Regions from separate parts of the Staphylococcus sp. GW821-FHT11H10 genome, predicted to be linked through region 2. Evidence: predicted binding sites of a transcription regulator. Region 2 holds the regulator's gene; each other region holds the start of a gene.
The links. Region 2 encodes LexA, which represses DNA repair genes until DNA is damaged. Its sites were predicted from a motif close to CGAACATATGTTCG; they were not measured.
Positions count from the first base shown of each region.

Region 1 (3,219 bases), on a different contig from region 2:
TGATAAGTATGTAGCTATCTTTTATTATGATATTTTTAATTTCACTGTCATAATAATGTAGCAGTTTCGTTTTAGCATCCATTTGTTGCGTATTATCTAACTTCTTATAATAGGATTGATTACTTACAGCTGGAACTTTAAAAATCTTTAATTCTTTCAAATCTCTTGAAATCGTAGTTACGCTATAGCGCACCCCGAAATGCGTATCGATGTAATCTGCAATCTCTTCCTTTTTGTTAAATCGGTTATTCTTAACTACCGTTGCGATGAGATCTAGACGTTTATTCTTTTTCATATTATAAACTCCCTCTATCCCTATACAGCCTACTGCTATATTTATGTTTTACTTTTAACGTATCATTTTTTTGTCTTTCTTTGTGTGGGGTATTTCATAAAATCTGTTATAAATTTAATTATTTACATAAAAACGCCCCAAAAGTAAGATTTATCATCCAACTATTGAGGTGTCTTTCAAGTTATGCTATTTTGATTCTTTCATAGCTTGTTTTACAGTGCTATAACCTATTACCACGCGATCAACTTTACCGTTATCTACATCAAACCATACCGTCATTCCTTTTGAATTTGGTTGGTAGAAATAGATACCTGTTGTATTATGCTTTTGGTTATTTACCTTTTGTAAATCTTTACCGTAAGTTTTATTTAATTGATCCAATGTCATTTTACCCGTTACGTTTAAATCAAGTAATGATGCTGTTTTACCATCTTTCGAAACGTTTCTAAAATATTGATCATATTTTTTCACATTTTTAGATGATGTTGTTGCTTTCAATTTAATACCATTGAATGTAACATTTTCAGCTTTTACCGCATTTTTAAAATGTTTATCTAATACAAAAGATACGTCTTGACCTGCATATCCTTTATAATTGTAATATGCAGATGTCGCATTCGCTTTAGAATGAGTTGTGTTTGTTGTAGCTTTAGATTCAGCATGTGCAATAGATGTGTCCGTCAATGCACTTGTAACACCTACACCAAATAATGTGCTTAGTGCTAATGTCGTTGCGACTAATGTTTTTGTAATTTTTCTCAAATTAGAAGCCTTCTTTCTTTATAACTAAACATATCATACGCCATTCTTGATTGTTATACAATTTTGGTTAACTAATTAGAAGTGTTTAATATTTGATGTAATGTTGTTTATAATTACACAAAATTAAATTTCACAAATCGTTAAATAATTTTTTTATATAAATTATGTTATACTAAATATAGGAGTAACATCCCCATTAACTCCTTCACAAAAAGTTATATTATGTAATAACTATAGCCATAAGTTTACTTCCCCTTTGTTAAACTTATGGCTCTTTTATATAGTTTTTTTACTTTTCCAAAATAAATATAAAATTACTTTATATTGTAGAAAACCACTTCCAAAATGCGAACATATGTTCTATAATGAATTTGAGGTGGTTAACATGATTCCAAATCCTAATGCGCCAGATGAGTATAAATATGAAACAGATTATCGTAAAATACCAAGACAATATCTAGACGCTAACATTCCTCAAGGACGTGGCATGGTGAAGTGGGCTCCCTTTGCAACAATGCCAGAACAATATCAACAATTGAATGATTTTATTGAGGAACAGAATAAAATTGCCATGCCTTCATTGTCAGATGATCAATTCGAAAATATCAATCGACAGCTCACATATAAATTCACACAGCACCAACTGGCAATGATTAGTTATTGGAGAAATGGCTATATCCAATCAATTGCAGCGTATATACGTCGTATCGACTCGCTAAATCGCTGTATCACAATTAGTAACGAGAACGGTTCACAAACGATGAAACTCGATTTTGAGGTTATTTGTAATGTAGAGTAAGTGTGTTGCGTAATTAGTGACTCATATCACTGAAACATGAGTTTTATTTTAACTAGAGATAAATTAAAGCGCATAGATGAGGAAGTCCCATTTATGCGCTCTTCTAAATATTATTTACTTGTTGTAAAGCCTACGTAACTAATATCTACTTCTACAACTTTATTGTTATTAAGAACAAATGATGTTGCTAAACCATCTTTATTTGGTTTATAAACGTAAATACCGCTACCTTTAACATTATTGTTGCCTTTTACTTTTTTCAAATCTTTACCATAAGCTTTTTTAAGTTGACTGTACGTTAAATCGCCTTTAACTATAAATTGTAATTTATTCGCTTTTTTGCCATTGCTTGTTACGCCAGTAAATTTCTGATTATACTTTTCTTTTACAGTTGTGCTATTTGTTTTAGCAAGTTTGATACCATTAAATTTAATGTTGTCGTGTTTGATTGCGTTAATAAAGTTCTTGTCTGTTAAGAATTTAGCGTCTTTATCAACGTAACCATTATAAGAGTAGTAATACCCTTTAGTTTGCGTTGCTGCATGAGCAGTATCTTGTACTGGTAATACAGCGCTACTCACTCCTAAAAGTGTTCCAAATGCTAATGTTGTTGAGGCAATAGTTTTAACTACTTTATTCATGTTAGTCCTTCTTTCTATATTAGAATTACACTTCATTTATATTATCGCACAATACATACAAACATTCACTGTACTTAAGACCTATTTATCAAAAATTTTAGTAAACAAAATTTAATATTATAAAATTGTGTAAATACTATCTATTTTATGAAGTTTTATTATAATAAGATAAAGAAATGAATTAAGGACGGAGGATACACCTTGAAAAAAGTATTGGCAGGTATCGTCATTTTATTACTTGTTGTTGCTTTAGGTTTTTCAATATTCTTTGCAGCAACTGGTACTAAACAATCAAATTCAAGTGATGATCATAAAACTGAGAAGCATGATAAAAAAGAGAAGAAAGATAAAACGAAAGAAGAACAAACTGATGAGCAATCTACTACATCTAATAATGGAGAAAATGCACAATCAGAACCAAAGTCAAACAACACTGTAAACACGCAACAAAGTTATTCTACACAACAAAATAACTCGACAACTCGAACACAAGAATCTAAAACAAAAGAAAGCAGTTCAAGACAAAAGAGTTCAGAAAGTGCTACTTCAGAAAAAAATACTAAAGAAACTCAAACAACACAACAACCAAGTACACAACAACCTTCTACGCAACAGCCATCAACATCACAACCTAGCACACAGAATAAAACGACAACTAACAATAGTTCAACACAAAGTTCAAGTAGTTCTGGTAATTCAAGTGATTCTAAAGATAAAAATTA
Region 1 covers NZ_JBXARC010000005.1:38,372-41,590, reverse strand. Annotated here, with positions in the region: gene AC1RRU_RS04390 (arginine repressor) at 1-295, opposite strand, end outside; gene isaB (immunodominant staphylococcal antigen IsaB family protein) at 482-1,057, opposite strand; gene AC1RRU_RS04380 (YolD-like family protein) at 1,443-1,856, shown strand; gene isaB (immunodominant staphylococcal antigen IsaB family protein) at 1,967-2,497, opposite strand; gene AC1RRU_RS04370 (hypothetical protein) at 2,699-3,219, shown strand, end outside.
Region 1: AC1RRU_RS04380 (YolD-like family protein) is a predicted target of LexA. The motif match lies at 1,406-1,419, and genes of this name have one in related genera.

Region 2 (3,219 bases):
AGGTGTTAGAGAACTTGAAAATGCAGGTGCAGATGCAACTAAAGTTGGTATCGGACCAGGTAGAGTTTGTATCACAAAAATAAAAACTGGTTTTGGCACTGGTGGTTGGCAATTAGCAGCATTAAATATTTGTAGTAAAGCAGCGCGTAAACCTATAATCGCTGATGGTGGCTTAAGAACACATGGCGATATTGCTAAATCAATTCGATTTGGTGCAAGCATGGTAATGATAGGATCTCTATTTGCGGCTCACGAAGAATCGCCAGGTGAAACAGTTGAATTAGACGGCAAACGTTATAAAGAGTATTTTGGTAGTGCATCTGAATTCCAAAAAGGTGAACACAAGAATGTTGAAGGTAAAAAAATGTTTGTTGAACATAAAGGATCATTAAAAGATACTTTAGTTGAAATGCAACAAGACTTACAAAGCTCGATTTCATATGCAGGTGGAAAAGATTTAAAATCATTAACAACTGTCGATTATGTTATAGTGCGAAATTCAATTTTTAATGGGGACAAGGATTAAAACTTGAGTGGTAGGTGTATGTTATTAAAAAATTTCTTTTGTTTTCTTTGGTGTTATTAGTTGTAGCTTTATTCATACCATTAAAGGAAAATCAAACACTAGTAAAATTACAGAATGACGTAAGAAGTAAAGTTCAGCAAGTTATGAATCAAGATTCGAGTTTAAAAAACAATACGCTCAAAACACCTACAGAACAGGACTTTGCTATTAATAATATTCAGATGAATATGTCTAAAGACAAAGTTGAAAATCAATTGGGGAAACCTAAAAGAGTAACATCTAATGAATATGGCGCTAAATGGTATACCTATTACAATAATGATTACGATAATTTCATAATGGTTAGCTATTTAGGAAATAAAGTCAATGCTTTATATAGTAATCAAAATGTCATTACATCTAAATCTAAGGTAAAATATAACACCCCTAAAAATGTTGTTGAGGATAGACTTGGTAAACCTTTAAAGGAAATTGTTAAAGGTAGATACCGTGTTGATATAAGTAGCGATGAGTATGATGTTTTCCATGAAGATAATATTTATACAACTGTTTTTTATGATAAACATAATGACAATGGTGTTACTGCATTACTTCAAGTTAGTGATGCCATGGAAAAAAGGTTGACTCAACATTACGGTGCGCCATCTTCAACATTAGAACAAAGCTTTGAATATCAAAATTATGATTTAGTTAATTCTGAGCGTAAACAGCATGGGTTGAATACACTTAGTTACTCAAAAGATGTCTCCAATACAGCAAGAAATCATAGTGAAGACATGGTAAAACAAAATTACTTTGATCATAACAATTTAGATGGTGAATCTCCTTTTGATCGATTAAAAGATGATGACATTGATTTCAATGTGGCAGGTGAAAATTTAGCGTATGGGCAACAAAATAGTATATTTGCTCATGAGGGGTTAATGATTTCACTTGGTCATAGAAAGAATATATTGAATACAAATTTCAGTACTCTAGGCGTAGGCGTTGATTTTAATGAAAAACGACAACCATATTGGACAGAAAATTATACGGGCTAAGTGTTTTAACGAGACTTATTAAGGGTATCTTTTTGTTGATAAGGAAGTTGATATTATGACAACTAAAGATGTTAATAAACTAGATATTCTAGATAAGGTTAAAGAAATTTTGAATAAAAAAGAAAATGAAAAGCAAAAGAACTAGCGAAGTTTACATTGTAGACTTTGCTAGTTCTTTTTATATAGAAATATATAAGAGAGAGGTTAACGTAAATTTTAGAAATTAAAACTACAGTTCTCTGTATAAACCAATAACTTTACCGATAACAGTAACGTTATCAAGATAAATAGGACTCATTGTACTATTTTCAGGTTGTAATCTATAACGTGTTTTTTCTTTATAGAAGCGTTTAACTGTTGCTTCATCATCTTCAGTCATCGCAACAATGATGTCTCCATTTTCAGCAATGGTTTGGCTTCTAACTATAACTTTATCTCCATCTAAAATACCTGCCTCAATCATACTTTCACCCACAACATTTAAAATAAAAATATCACTATTGTGAGTTGATGTTAAATGTTCTGGTAAAGGGAAATATTCCTCAATATTTTCAACTGCAGTAATCGGAATTCCGGCAGTAACTTTACCAATTACAGGAACATAAATTGTTTCCTCCATATTAACTGCATCGTTAGTTTGTTCGCTAACAATTTCAATGGCTCTCGGTTTCGTAGGGTCTCGTTTAATATATCCTTTTTCTTCCAGTCTAGATAAATGACCATGAACAGTTGAACTCGACGCTAACCCTACTGCTTCACCAATTTCTCGTACGCTTGGTGGATATCCTTTAGTTTGTACTACATGTTTAATATAATCGTATATTTCACTTTGACGTTTAGTTAATTCTCTCATATATAGGCACTCCCTAATTTTATTTAACTATATTATAGCACTGATTTTAATATTGAACAAACATTTGTTCGTTTTTATGTTGACTAAGAACAGATGTTCTGTTAAAGTATTTATACAAACAAATGTTCTAGAGGTGAAAGTAATGTTTAATAAATATAAAAATAAATTATTAACTAATATAGCTGTTGTATCAATATCTTGTGTTGTTTTTATAGTATTTTTCATGAATTTATATCATAACGCTCAAATGGAACAAACGTACGAAATAACTGACCATACTATTTCTAAAAAGGCAATTATTAAAGATGATAATAAGAACGTAAATACTACAAATGGGGAACAAAATAACTACAAAGTGTTCGCATTTGTAAGATGATTATAAATTTGAGGTCTGTCAAAGCTATTTAAATGTCAATAGCTTTTGTCCAGACCTCTTTTTTGTTATATTTTATGAAGTAAAAGAGAAAATATTAATGGGAATATAGAAAGAGTGATAGTTATGTCTAATGATAATTTAAATATAGATAGAATTAATGAGCTTGCTAAAAAGAAAAAGGAACAAGGTTTAACTGAAGCTGAAGCTAAAGAGCAATCGAAATTACGTAAGAAATACCTCGAAGCATTTAGAAAAGGGTTTAAACAACAAATTGAGAGTACAAAGGTGATAGATCCTGAAGGTAATGATGTGACACCTGAAAAATTAAAAAAGATACAAGAACAAAATAAAAATTAATAAATATTAGATTATAGTTCGTTGAGTTTAAACAATTATCAATTTCAATATTTTTAAGTTATAATAT
Region 2 covers NZ_JBXARC010000001.1:247,224-250,442, forward strand. Annotated here, with positions in the region: gene guaC (GMP reductase) at 1-526, shown strand, start outside; gene AC1RRU_RS01280 (CAP domain-containing protein) at 541-1,566, shown strand; gene lexA (transcriptional repressor LexA) at 1,796-2,419, opposite strand; gene sosA (DNA damage-induced cell division inhibitor SosA) at 2,562-2,795, shown strand; gene AC1RRU_RS01295 (DUF896 domain-containing protein) at 2,919-3,152, shown strand.

Region 3 (3,219 bases), on a different contig from region 2:
TACCACTACACTTAATAATCAACAATATATAGATTCAATTCGTGGAAAAGGTGGTGGCTATCGAGCTAATGCGCGCACTCCAACCATCACCTTAGATACACTGTATCAACTTTTCGTGTTAGATAAATTACCAACACAACGTATTTTTACTGGTAGCGAAGAAAGCTATTGTACAATCTCTAGAAATATCGCAACCACTATGAATAAATACAAAGAGCAAGAAACTGCACTAGCGCTCAACTTTTATCGTAACTTGACAATTAACGACGTAATTAAAGATACACTTCAGGAGGACACATCAAATGACACATTTTAATTTATTAGTTATTGGCTTCGGTAAAGCAGGAAAGACACTTGCCAAGTACGCAGCATCACAAGGTCAACACGTCGCTTTAGTAGAACAATCCTCAGACAACTTTGGAGGCACATGCATAAATGTATAATGTGTGTACTTCCATATATTTTTTATGTATAAAACCCGTCGAATTCGACGGGTTTAGAATAACCGTATCGAAATCGAGGCGGTTAAAATAAAAAAACCACGCTCATAAGAACGTGGTAAGAATATAGCGTTAGCCTCTTAAAATATAAAACTGTTAATCATCACAAACTTGGGTAATAAAGATGTATTGTAGATTTATTATAACATAAAAATAAGGCAACCGTCAGTAACAGTTACCTCAAGTACACTCCGCAGATGTGTACCGCAATTTCTATTTGATTATAACATAAAAAACCTACTGTGGAACGAATCGCCAGTAGGTAAAACTCCGCAACCACTACTATATATTACATTCGCGACTATAAAATATAGCTTATACGGTTGCGGGCCATTTTTACGGTTTCTGTCCCACCGTCAAAGTCATAGTCGTATCCATCCTTCATACAAGAAGCGAGTCCGCAATGACAAGAGAATGTAAATATATTATAGCATATTTGCGACTGACATTGATGTCAGTCGCTAGAAAATTACTAGAAATCTACAAAAAAACACCTATTCATTTAGGTGTTTTTTTCTATTCTATACCTACTATCTCACTTAATTTAATCGTAGTTAAACTAGTTCCCTCATACAAATATAGTAATTGCATATGTGGGTCTACTTTGTGTAGGTAGCCCTCTTTCTTTTTAATATACCCATTTTCAAAGTAACTCACGATAATTTCGGGGTCACGATACATTTTGAATATGAGTGTGTCGTTTAGAACATTCAGTTGATGGTCGCTTAACTCGGGCTTATCTATTTTATCTTGATCTTTTATGTACTGTTCTAAACGCTCATACTGTTCTGGCAATGTTTTAAACGCCGCCCACTTAACTATGCCACGTCCTTGTGGAATGCGTGGATTTAGATATTCACGTGGTATTTTACGATAATCTGTTTCATAGCAATACGGTTCAGGCATATCTGGACTAATTTTTTTCATAAATAATCACCTTGTGAACATTATAGAACGTATGTTCGTTTGTGTAAATAAAAAAAGAGCAAGCTCTTTGCGATACTCACTCTTTTTTATGACAAGTACATTAATTATATTATTCTTATTTCTTAAATTTATCAACAAAGTCATTAACTTTGTCTTTTGCGTTTTCAGTAACTTCTTTTACTTTACCAGAAGCTTTATCTTGTTTGCCTTCTTTTTCCAATTCTTCGTTACCTAAAGCATTTCCAGCTGTCTCTTTAAAATTACCTTTAGCTTGTTCGAATTTATTTTCATCTGCCATGTTAAAGACCTCCATTTTTGTTATTATACACAGGACGATTCAATTATACCCAATTTAATAAATCTTAAACATAAAAAATAGCCACCCAGTGACATGTGTGGGTGGTTATAGATGTAAAAGGAAGTACTTATGACTACATGTGAATTGATTATAACACAAAAAAAGAGGGCAGTCGCTAGGACTACCCTTGTGTAATGTCGTGGTAATTTAATTATATCATTTCCAGTCTATTTTACCCCAATATTTCTCTTTTTTTATTTTTTGTTGTTTATCTGTAATTTTACAAACGGCGCAGTAGAAATCTTTTTTGCTTGAACCCGGTTGAACATATCTAAATCTGATCCACCAGTAACCATCTTTCTTGATTACTTGGTCAAACGGAACGTAATCTCCGTTGTATAACCATGAGCCACTTTCAACCACAGTGCCTTTAAGTCCCGGTGACTTGCGTACTTTAATTGTACTGTTGGCAGTAAACTTACCTGCCCAATTCCATGTTGTTTTTATTTTAGATGGCTTACTCTTAGGCGCATTGATTTGTCTACCATTGATAGCCTCTGCAATACGCTTAGTAAAACTATTGATGTTCTTAGTTATATAGTCCATGTCCTTTTTACTAGTGATGAAACCTAACTCAATCAATCTGTAATTTAAATTGAGTTGACCTGTAACGTTAGCATTTAATAAATCATTTCTAGGTGTCACACCTCTAATTTTGCCAACTGTCTTACCTAGAGCGCTAGATAACGCTTTGTCTATATCATCTGCGGGGTATCTGTCGCTTACAATGACATGTCCGCCACTTGCTTGTGGACTAGCAGCATCTAGGTGGAATTCTACAATCACATCAGGTTTCACGTTCTTTTTAACCCAATATAAACCATAATCTGAATAGTTGCCTACACGTTGTCCATATAACGTGTCTTGATACAAGTCTTGGTTCATTGATTTGCCACCGTATAAAACAACCGTATTACCTACACTCTCAAGATACTTCTTGATTCTAGGTATAATCTCTTTTCTATTAAAATCACGTTCATTATATCCATTTGCCACTGCACCGGGATCGTTTGAATAAGCACCTTTACCATGACCAGCTACAAGTAATATTTTCTTACCCTTCTTAGCTTTCGCTTTCTTAACTGGCTTAGCTTTGCTTTTGACTTTGTTTTTAGTCGTTGCTTTAGCATAGAACGGTCTAATAAACCACATAGGGAAGTCGTAACCATGTGTACGTCTTGTTGTTACTTCTGGTGGTGTCCAATAAGCACCACCCAACCAGTTTTGTTCAAGTATCGTTATAGAGTTAGAAGTAGCAGAGATGACGACACCAACATGACCATAACCCTCACCATAATTTCTGTTGAATATTACGACATCACCGGGTTTAGCTAAGAATGATAATGTATTTTCATAAACAGTAGCTTCACCAGTAAAATTGTTCCATGTAGGAATATCCGCAGCGCCTACACCTTTTAAAGTATGACCGAATAG
Region 3 covers NZ_JBXARC010000009.1:19,186-22,404, forward strand. Annotated here, with positions in the region: gene hypR (redox-sensitive transcriptional regulator HypR) at 1-316, shown strand, start outside; partial or broken gene AC1RRU_RS06465 (hypothiocyanous acid reductase MerA) at 303-440, shown strand; gene AC1RRU_RS06470 (YolD-like family protein) at 1,017-1,427, opposite strand; gene AC1RRU_RS06475 (CsbD family protein) at 1,543-1,725, opposite strand; gene AC1RRU_RS06480 (N-acetylmuramoyl-L-alanine amidase) at 1,942-3,219, opposite strand, start outside.
Region 3: AC1RRU_RS06470 (YolD-like family protein) is a predicted target of LexA. The motif match lies at 1,452-1,465, and genes of this name have one in related genera.

Region 4 (3,219 bases), on a different contig from region 2:
AATTTCAATACGTTCTAACGTTTTAATCTCTGAGTGTAAATAATTAACTTTAATACCCGCTTCTTTCATGTAAGTCGTTAAGTCTTCACTCATTTTTTTAGTTAACGTTGTGACTAAGACACGTTCATCTCTATCAATACGTTCTTGAATTTCACTAAGTAAATCATCAATTTGATTTTTAGTTGGTCGAACATCAATTTTAGGATCTAAAAGACCAGTAGGACGGATAATTTGTTCAATCATTTCATCGGTATGTTCAATCTCATAAGGTCCTGGTGTAGCTGATACATATACCAATTGATTCGTTTTTTGTTCAAACTCCTCAAATTTTAATGGTCGGTTATCCATCGCACTAGGTAATCGGAAACCATGATCTACTAGCACTTGCTTACGCGCACGGTCACCATTAAACATCCCTCTTATTTGTGGCAATGTAACGTGAGACTCATCGATCATTACTAACCAGTCATCACCGAAATAATCTAGTAACGTATAAGGTGTTGAACCTAAAGGTCTTAACGTTAGATGTACAGAATAGTTCTCGATACCCGAACAGAATCCCATTTCTCTCATCATTTCTAAATCATAATTCGTTCGTTGCTCTAGACGTTGTGCTTCTAATAGCTTATTCTCATCTTTTAATTCTTTTAATCTCTCTTCTAATTCCTTCTCAATACGTTCTATGGCAACTTTCATTTTTTCTTCACGTGTTACGAAGTGAGACGCCGGGAAAATCGCGAAATGTTCACGTTCGCGAATGACTTCTCCCGTTAAATAATTAACTTCTCGAATTCGATCAATTTCATCGCCAAAAAATTCAACACGAATACACATTTCTTCACGTGAAGCTGGGAAAATTTCCACCACGTCGCCACGTACTCTAAATGTACCACGTTGGAAATCAATATCATTTCTAGAATATTGTACGTCTACGAGTTTACGAAGCAGTTCACTTCGATCCATTTCCATACCAACTCGAACACTTACTACTAAATCTTTATATTCTTCCGGATTACCTAAACCATAGATACAGCTGACACTGGCTATGATAATGACATCATCACGTTCAAATAATGCACTTGTGGCAGAATGTCGTAGTTGGTCAATTTCGTCATTAATTGAGGCATCTTTCTCAATAAACGTGTCTGTAGAAGGTACATAGGCTTCTGGTTGATAGTAATCATAATAACTAACAAAGTATTCTACTCTATTTTCAGGAAAAAATTCCTTAAACTCACTATAAAGTTGTCCCGCTAATGTTTTATTGTGTGCAATGATGAGCGTTGGTTTCCCCACTTCTTTAATAACATTACTCATTGTAAATGTCTTACCTGTCCCAGTGGCTCCTAAAAGCGTTTGATGACGCTTTCCTTCTTTAACACCTTTGACTATTTTCTCTATTGCTTGTGGTTGGTCCCCTTGTGGATCAAACTCAGAATTCAATTTAAACGGGTAATGTTCCACCATTCTGATAAGCCCTCCTCGAATTAAGCATTCTTAACTATTTTTTAAAACTATGGTGTAAATAAATGATGTACGAATCTTTAACAATGATTTGTTTAAATTTATATCTTTATTCTTAATAAAAATTCTACTGAAATAGCTTAAACGACCTTATTAAGTGAAATTCATAAATTCATTCACTTTATAATTTTCTATTATTTGTAAACTACGCTCACTTAAGACTATTTTATCAAACATATAAATAAAAATACAAACGTTTGTTCGCTTACGTTTGTATTTTCAAAAACATTTATTCTTATTTTATATTCCACTAATGCGTGTGATTTATTCATATATAATTTAATGACGCCCGCTCTTAAATACACTTTAAATTTTCACTTCCATTTGGACAAATTGTGCATTTACACTATAAACCAACTTACAGTAACATTCAAAAGTTCTGTTTAATAATGTTTAGTCTTGATGCTTATGAAATTCAAGGTTATCTATGATGACATATCCAGCTAATAAGGATACTACATCGATAAAGATTATCCATTCATTGTGAAAGAACCCTTTGTAAATTGAAGCAGCTATCAAAATTAATGTCACAATAACACCAACCCATTTACTTCGAGTTATGACACTAAACAACACGACTAATACACATGGAAAAAATGCAGCTAAAGCGTACCAAATCATTTATCTCACCTACTTCTTCGATTTAAAATCGCCATAGTAGTTTCTCGCAATTCTGCTCGAGGAATGAAGTTTTCAGTTAGCATTTCAGGTATGACATTTTCTATGAAATCTTGAACAGAACTTAAGTGATCAAATTGCATGATTGTTTCCAAGCTGTGTTCATAAATTTCAAAGAATAAGTCCTCGGGATTACGTTTCTGTATTTCACCGAACGTTTCATACAATAAATCAATTTTGTCGGCTACGGATAAAATTTGACCCTCTAACGAATCATCTTTCCCCTCTTGTAGTCGTTCTCGATAAATATCTTTATAAGGTTCAGGTATTTCTTCATTAATAAACGTGTCCACCATATCTTGTTCAACTTGAGAAAACAACATTTTCAATTCAGTTTTAGCGTACTTCACTGGTGTTTTAATATCACCAGTAAACACTTCTGCAAAATCATGATTTAGTGCTTTTTCATATAAACTTTTCCAATCAATAGTATTACCATGATGTTCTTCTACAGTCGCTAAATATTGTGCAATCTTAGTAACTTTAAAAGAGTGAGCAGCAACATTATGTTCAAAATATTTAAATTTACCTGGTAAGCGAATTAATTTCTCTAAATCAGAAAGTCTCTTAAAGTATTGATGAACACCCATTTTACCTTACCTCCATACTCTATTAAATAAAGATTATACTTACATTTATTATATCAATCAACATTTCAATGAGAAGTGTCAATTCTTTATACATTGTAAATGTTGAAAAAGTATAAAAAATAAGACCCTCAGCATAGTTTCACACTTAAATGAACTATCGAGGTGTCTTATGTATACAATTTGTCGAATGATTATATTACGATTCGTTAAATTGAATTTGAAGCTTTCATCATTTTATCGAATACTTTGGTTGGCAATATAGCATGTAAAAACACAAGAGGTTTAGCTGCAAATCCTATTAGATAACGTGGTTTAGGTTTATTACTATCTATGGCTTTTGAAATCGCTTTTGTGACTACCATTGGATTTGAAAGCAAATTAGAATGATATTGCTTCTTCATACTTTGAGCCACTTTCATCGCAGTAG
Region 4 covers NZ_JBXARC010000006.1:46,708-49,926, forward strand. Annotated here, with positions in the region: gene uvrB (excinuclease ABC subunit UvrB) at 1-1,467, opposite strand, end outside; gene AC1RRU_RS05080 (CsbA family protein) at 1,918-2,145, opposite strand; gene AC1RRU_RS05085 (YfbR-like 5'-deoxynucleotidase) at 2,151-2,792, opposite strand; gene AC1RRU_RS05090 (oxidoreductase) at 2,999-3,219, opposite strand, start outside.
Region 4: uvrB (excinuclease ABC subunit UvrB) is a predicted target of LexA. The motif match lies at 1,715-1,728, and genes of this name have one in related genera.